Parasegetibacter sp. NRK P23: one gene and its partner. The protein of the gene in region 1 binds, or shares a complex with, the protein of each later gene. Links are inferred from orthologs where the notes say so. Each region holds a gene or a part of one and is shown in the gene's direction. Other genes may lie near its edges. The genes, in order: M4J38_RS16765 and smc.

Region 1 (3,089 bases):
GCCTTTCCGCCTTTGTACTGCTCCTATCTCTTTCCCTTTCAGCACAAGATGCCACCGTTAAAAAACTGAGGGAAGATGCGTCAAAAAACGTGACCAAACCCAATGAACAACCGGAAGGATGGATGCAGAAAGGATTGCTGAATATCAACTTATCGCAGGGGAGTTCTTCCAACTGGTCGGCAGGCGCGGATAAATTCACTTTCGCCAACAATCTTTTCCTCAACTACCAGGCATTGTATAAAAATGGAAAGAACTTCTTCGATAATAATTTCGATGTGAACTATGGTATGGTGAACACCACCTCCACTGGGTTCCGGAAGAATGATGACCGCTTTGATGTACTTTCCAAATACGGCCGCCAACTGGATACCTCCGGCGTTTGGTTTTTCACCGTAATGGGCAATTTCCGGACGCAGCTCACCGATGGCTACCGCTACTTTAAAACAGCCGCCGGCGCCGATACCAGCGAACTGTCGTCCAGCTTCCTTGCGCCCGCCAACTTATTGCTCTCACCCGGTATTGAATGGCGGCCCAATAATACGTTCAGTGTATTTCTTTCCCCTGCTTCCTCGCGGTGGATCATCGTAAGCCGCCGCACCAACAGGCTGGCCGAACTGTATGGCGTGGAGCCTGGCAGCACCTACCGCTACGAGATCGGTGGATTCCTTACGGCGAATTACAACAAAGAACTCGCGAAGAACATCAGCTACAAAGGAAGGCTCGACCTCTTTTCGAATTACCGGAACAACCCGGCCAATGTAGACGTATTCTTCACTAACTTATTGGCACTCAAAGTAAACAAATGGCTGCAGGTTACTTATAACCTCGATATTATTTATGATGATGACGCGCTGAAGCCGGAAGGATCGCGCTGGGGAACGCAGATCAAATCACTGCTCGGCGTCGGATTCGCCACCAGTTTTTAAGGGCATTTTGCTTACTTTTGACCACTATGGCCGCAAATACTCCCTCCTACCAGATTAAACTGCCGCAGTTCGAAGGTCCGTTCGATCTGCTGCTGTTCTTCATCGAAAGAGATGAACTGGATATCTATAATATTCCCATCACCAGGATCATCAAAGACTTCCTGGAATACATTCACGGGCAGGAACAACTGAACATTGAATTGTCCAGCGAATTCATCCTTTTCGTGTCCACGCTCATGCGCATCAAGGCCAAGATGCTGCTTCCCCGCAAGGAACTGGACGCCCAGGGCAACGAGATTGATCCCCGCCAGGAACTGATCGATAAAATTCTCGAATACAAAAAATTCAAGGAAGCCTCCACGCAACTCAGCGAAATGGAAGCCATCCGCATGCTGATGGTGAAAAGAGGCAACCTTCAGAAAGACCTCTCCAATATCGGGGAGGAAGCCGGGGAAGGAACGGAAATACAGGCCATCTCCATGTTCAAACTCATGAAGGCTTTTGAACGGGTGATGCAGCGCTTATACGACAAGAAAAACCAGCCCGTGCACACCGTGGTGCAATACAAATACACCATGGAGCAAAGCCGGGAAGCGATGATAAGCCTGGCCTCCCACAAAAAGACCATGTCGTTCGAGAAGATATTTGAATCGTGTAACGACCGCGTTCATGCGATCTTCATGTTCCTGAGTATGCTGGAACTGGTACAGATGAAATTCCTGAAGATCATGACCGGCGAGGGCCGTAACAATTTCATCATCGAATACATTGAGCCGGAGAACAGGGAAATTGCGGAAGCGGGCGAAACGCCCACTCCCGATCCTTTATTGCAATAATGTTTCTACCGTAACTGTTTCTCTTAGCATGGCGCGTACCGCGTCGGCGATACCTTCGGCATCGTAACCACATTCGCGGTGCAGTTCTTTCAGGGTGCCGTGTTCCACCAACCTGTCGGGAATACCCAATATAGTGACTTCCGCCTGGTAATTGTGTTGGGCCATGAACTCGAGGATGGCGCTGCCGAATCCGCCCACAACGGTGCCGTCTTCCACGGTAACCACTTTCTTATATTTTGAGAATACTTCGTGCAGCATTACTTCATCCAGAGGTTTCACAAAACGCATATCGTAATGCGCAGGGTCAATTCCTTCGGAACGCAGGCTGCGGATGGCCGCGGCGGCAAAGTTGCCGGGATGTCCCAAACTCAGTATCGCCACATCTTTCCCATCTTTTAATTTGCGGCCGGTACCGATGGTGATCTCCTGCAAAGGTGTGCGCCATTCAGGCATTACTCCTTCCCCCCTCGGGTAACGGATCACAAAAGGATAACCGTTGGAATCGAGTTGAGCGGTAAACATCAGGTTACGCAATTCCGACTCATTCATCGGCGAACTGATGATCATATTGGGAATACACCTGAAATAAGCGATATCGTAAGCGCCATGGTGCGTGGGACCATCTTCTCCCACCAATCCGGCGCGGTCCAGGCAAAGTACCACGGGTAGTTTCTGAATGGCCACATCATGCACCACCTGGTCGAAGGCCCGTTGCATAAACGAAGAATAGATGTTACAGAAAACGCGCAATCCCTGTGTGGCCATGCCTGCCGAAACCGTTACGGCGTGTTGCTCGCAAATGCCCACATCAAAAGCGCGGTCGGGCATCTTATCCATCATGAACTTCAGCGAACAGCCGCTGGGCATCGCAGGTGTAACGCCCATGATATTGGGGTTCATTTCCGCCAGTTCAATCATTGTATGACCAAATACATCCTGGTATTTCGGCGGTTGAGGCAAATCAAATTTCTTCTTGTAAATCTCTCCGGTAATTTTATCGAAGAGCCCTGGCGCGTGCCATTTGGTCTGGTCCTTTTCTGCCAGGGCATATCCTTTTCCTTTTACGGTAACGATGTGCAGCAGTTTGGGGCCGGGAATATTTTTGAGGTCACGGAGCGTGTCCACGAGCTTCGTGATGTTGTGCCCGTCTATCGGACCGAAATACCGGATCTTCAGCGCTTCAAAGAGGTTACTGCTTTTGGTGAGCATGCCTTTGATGGTATGGTCCAGTTTGCTGGCCATTTCGCGTGAAAAGCGTGAACCGATGGGCAGTTTTCCCAGAGCGTTCCACACATCATCCTTCAGTTTATTGTAGGTATGTGAAGTG
Region 2 (4,278 bases), on another replicon or contig:
AAAATTATTGGAAATGGTTTCGCTTACGGCTTTACTCACCCTTTCGTACATGGTGAGCAGCCCGTTGATGCGTTTCGCGTACGGACTTTCAATAGGTTCAAATAATAATTTATTTTCATGCGGAATCTTTTCCGAAGGAAAATGCACGAAAAAATTACTCATGAAATCCAATGCGGCGATCTTAATGGCATCCACCCCCAGGCTCGCTCCTCTGGTACCGGCTCCGATTTCGGAGGGCACTTCTATCAGTTTGATGTTCTTCATAAAACTTAGTTAGCAACCGTGCGGCTAAGGTAGGTATTCCCCCGGAGATAAACACAATGTGTTCAGTACCATGTCATATTTAACTTTCAGTTCATTCGTGTCCGGGGTTTATCCACATTTGTTTAGTTGAAATGTGAACAATCCGTGCATAACTATGGAATAACTAGCGGGATAGGGCATAGGGGGTACCCGTTCTAAAAATTATATTTGCCATCCTGAAAAACTGAAGTACTGTGCGATTAAAGAGTTTAGAAATCAAGGGATTCAAAAGTTTTGCCGATAAGACCGTCGTGAATTTCGACCAGAACATCACCGGTATTGTTGGACCGAATGGCTGCGGAAAGAGCAATATTGTTGACTCCATCCGTTGGGTGATCGGTGAACACAAGATCAGCAACCTCCGCTCCGAGAACCTGGAAAGCCTGGTGTTCAACGGTTCTAGAACCCGTTCGGCGAGCGGATTGGCTGAAGTGTCGCTCACCTTTGAAAATACCAAGAACCTGCTGCCCACCGAATTCAATACGGTAACCATCAGCCGGAAATTCTATAAGAGCGGGGAAAGTGAATACAGATTGAATGATGTTTCCTGTCGTCTGAAAGACATCCACAACCTGTTCATGGATACCGGTGTTTCCACCGATTCCTACGCGATCATCGAACTGGGTATGGTGGACGACATCATTAAAGATAAAGACAACAGCCGCCGCAGAATGCTGGAGCAGGCCGCGGGCATTTCCATTTACAAAACGAGGAAGAAAGAAGCCAAACAAAAACTGGATGCCACGGAACAGGACCTGAACCGGATCGAGGACCTGCTTTTTGAGATCAACAACCAGTTGAAATCGCTGGAGAACCAGGCGAAGAAAGCCGAAAAGTTCTATGAAATCAAAAAGGAATACAAGGAAGTAAGCATAGAACTCGCGAAGGCCGCACTCGAAGGATTCAACATCACTTACAGGGAACTCAACCAGCAACAGGACGAGGAAACCGATAAGAAGACGAAGCTGGAAGCAGAGATAGCGCTGGAAGAAGCGGCCGTGGAACAGGAAAAAGTTGGGTTCATTGAAAAAGAGCGCGCGCTTCAATCGATGCAGCACGAATTCAACGACCTGCTTCAAACCCTGCGCACCAAAGAGAACGAAAAGAACCTCGCTTCTCAAAAACTGCATTACCTGCGTGAAAGGGAAACTTCGCTCAAAGAATTCCTCGAAAAAGCCGACGGACAATTAAAAGGACTGGAAGAATCCATCGAATTCACCGGCCAGCAGATCGAAGAAGGAGAGGGCGTACTGGAAACCCTTCAGTTCAACCTCGACGATATGCGCGATGCGGTTGACGCGAAGCGCCGATCCTTCGATGAAAAACGTGTGGCCATTGATGATATCCGCAAGGCAAGCCAGCAAATCCAGCGCAACCAGTTTGAGGCGGAGAAAAAAGTCGCCGTTGCCGATACTTCCATCCAGAACCTGCAACGTTCTATTCAACTGCTGACGGAAGAAAATGCACAACGTGCCGAACAGGTGAAAACCCTGGAAGTGGAAAAGCAGGAAAAGGAAAAGGAACTGGCGGAAAAAAAGACCAGTCTGGCTGATCTGCAGCAACAACACGAAAACACCAAAGAACAGATACTGCAAACGCAGGGTGAACTGGAAGAACTCCGCAACCAGCTTGCGGAAGAGAACAGGAAACTGGATGCCCGCAAGAATGAACACGCGCTCCTGAAAAGTCTGATCGACTCCATGGAAGGCTATCCGGAATCCGTAAAGTTCCTGCACAAGAATCCGAACTGGAACCATACCGCGCCTATTTTACAGGACATCATTTATGTGAAGGAAGAATTCCGCGCCGCAGTAGAGAACGTGCTGGAACCTTACCTTAATTATTATATCGTGGAGAACCTGGAAGAAGGACTCACCGCGGTGCACCTGCTCGACAACAATAAAAAAGGAAAAGCCAACTTTTTCCTTCTCGATCAGGTGAAGGAAGCCGGTGCCGGCGCTGAACAACCGGAAGGCACCATTCCCGCGCTCCAGGTAATTGAAGTGGAGGACAAATACAAACCGCTCGCACAACACCTGCTGGGCAATGTGTTTATTGCACAGGACGAGGCCGCATTGCAGTTGAACGGTGGAAAAGTGATCCTGGAAAAAACCGGTAAATACGTAAAAGGACAATATACCCTTACCGGGGGAAGCGTGGGACTGTTTGAAGGAAAGAAGATCGGTCGCGCCAAAAACCTGGAAAAACTACAGGAGCAGATTGACGCACAGCAGATAGTGGTAGATAACCTGAAAGCCACCATTCAATCGAAGCACAACCAGGTGATCGCTTTCAATGAACAATTGAAAGAGCAGGCCATCAAACAAACACAGGAAGAGATCAGCCGGCTCACCAACCAGGTGTTCGCCCTGCAAAACAAAATTGAAAACCTGTCTGCCCAGCAACAAAGCAGCACGCAGCGTTTGCAGGAGCAGGAAGCCAATATAGCGCGCACCAACCAGGAAGTGGAACACGTGCGCGAGGCGCTGTTGCGCCTTACCGATGAGTGGGAGCAGGTGAATGAAAAAATGATTGCCCTGGAAGCCGACTATACAGCGGCGGAACAGGCATACAACCAGGCCAGCGCTCAGTTCAATGATTATAACCTACAGGTAACGCGCCAGCAGAGCAAGGTGAACGCGCTGAAACAGGAACTGGTGTTCAAACGCAACCAGATCGCCGACCTGAAAAGCCAGATTGAACAGAATGCCGCCCAACAGGCATCCACAGCCGAAAATATCCAGGAGTCCGCCGAGTTGTTTGAGAACGCCTCACAGGCGCTCCTCGAACTGATGCAGCGCAAGGAAACCGAAGAGAAAAAACTGAACGAAGCCGACCAGGCTTATTATAACCTGCGCAATGTGCTGAACGAAAAAGAAACAGCGCTGCGCCAGAAGCAGAAGGTGAAAGATCAGATGGAGCATGCCATGAGCGAAATCAAAGATCGGCTCAACGAACTCAAGCTTCAGCTTGCATCTATGAAAGAACGCCTCAGCGTGGAATTTCGCGTGAACCTTGATGATATCATCGACCAGGACAGAACCGGCAATGTGCCGCTGGAAGACCTTCAGGCCAGTGCCGAAAGGATGAAAAAACGCCTGGAGAATATGGGCGAAGTGAACCCCACCGCCATTGAAGCGTTCCAGGAAATGAAAAAGCGCTACGAATTCATTCTCGAACAAAAGAATGACCTTGTTACCGCAAAAGAATCATTGCTCCAAACCATCCAGGAAGTGGAAGCCACGGCCAACCAGAAGTTTCTCGATACTTTCAATCAGGTAAAAGAAAACTTTATCAAGGTATTCAAAGCGCTGTTCACCGAAGAGGACCAATGTGATATGATTCTCGAAAACCCGGAGAACCTGGCCGAAACAGGTATAGACATCATCGCCAAGCCAAAAGGTAAACGTCCGAGTACCATCACCCAATTGAGTGGCGGGGAAAAAACACTCACGGCAACGGCTATGCTATTCGCCATCTACCTGATCAAACCCGCGCCATTCTGTATCCTGGATGAAGTGGATGCCCCGCTGGACGATGCGAACGTGGGCAAATTCACCAATATGATCCGCAAATTCAGCGAAACCAGCCAGTTCATCATTGTAACCCACAACAAGATGACCATGAGCGCAGTAGATGTGATTTACGGCGTTACTATGCAGGAACCCGGGGTAAGCAAACTCGTTCCGGTGGACTTCAGGGGGCTGAATTAAACTTTTCGTGTTTTACCCGGTTCCGGGTATAGAAAATACTAAATCTGCGAATTATCTTCGTGGCACAATTTGAGGTTGTAATTCTTGTTTTCGAACAAGGTGTCGGTCCGAAAGGCCGACATTTTTTTTTGGAAGAATTTCACGCGAAGACGCAAAGGAACAAAGACGCAAGGAGTGGTTGAAGTGCGGCCTGTTGAGTTTTTGTTTCTCGCAACGACGCCACGGCGCAACGTCAGAGCATTATTTATTCCCCACCCGCAAC

The links.
Region 2: the proteins of M4J38_RS16765 (region 1) and smc are in contact, whole or in part, in a crystal structure (PDB 3ZGX), measured with the Bacillus subtilis proteins. The link is inferred for Parasegetibacter sp. NRK P23 from one-to-one orthologs.

What each region holds. Positions count from the first base shown.
Region 1 is NZ_JAMDLG010000007.1:13,935-17,023, reverse strand. The notes cover bases 15-2,857. They hold M4J38_RS16765 (ScpA family protein), read left to right. Parts: upstream 15-952; coding sequence 953-1,762; downstream 1,763-2,857. Other genes in these bases: dxs (1-deoxy-D-xylulose-5-phosphate synthase), read right to left, coding at 1,751-2,857; M4J38_RS16770 (DUF3078 domain-containing protein), read left to right, coding at 15-926. Also shown: more of M4J38_RS16770, read left to right, coding at 1-14; more of dxs, read right to left, coding at 2,858-3,089. UniProt on the Bacillus subtilis protein: Participates in chromosomal partition during cell division. May act via the formation of a condensin-like complex containing Smc and ScpB that pull DNA away from mid-cell into both cell halves.
Region 2 is NZ_JAMDLG010000001.1:2,054,700-2,058,977, reverse strand. The notes cover bases 185-4,216. They hold smc (chromosome segregation protein SMC), read left to right. Parts: upstream 185-497; coding sequence 498-4,016; downstream 4,017-4,216. Other genes in these bases: M4J38_RS08325 (arginase), read right to left, coding at 185-264. In the rest of the region: more of M4J38_RS08325, read right to left, coding at 1-184; M4J38_RS08315 (YCF48-related protein), read right to left, coding at 4,257-4,278. UniProt on the Bacillus subtilis protein: Required for chromosome condensation and partitioning.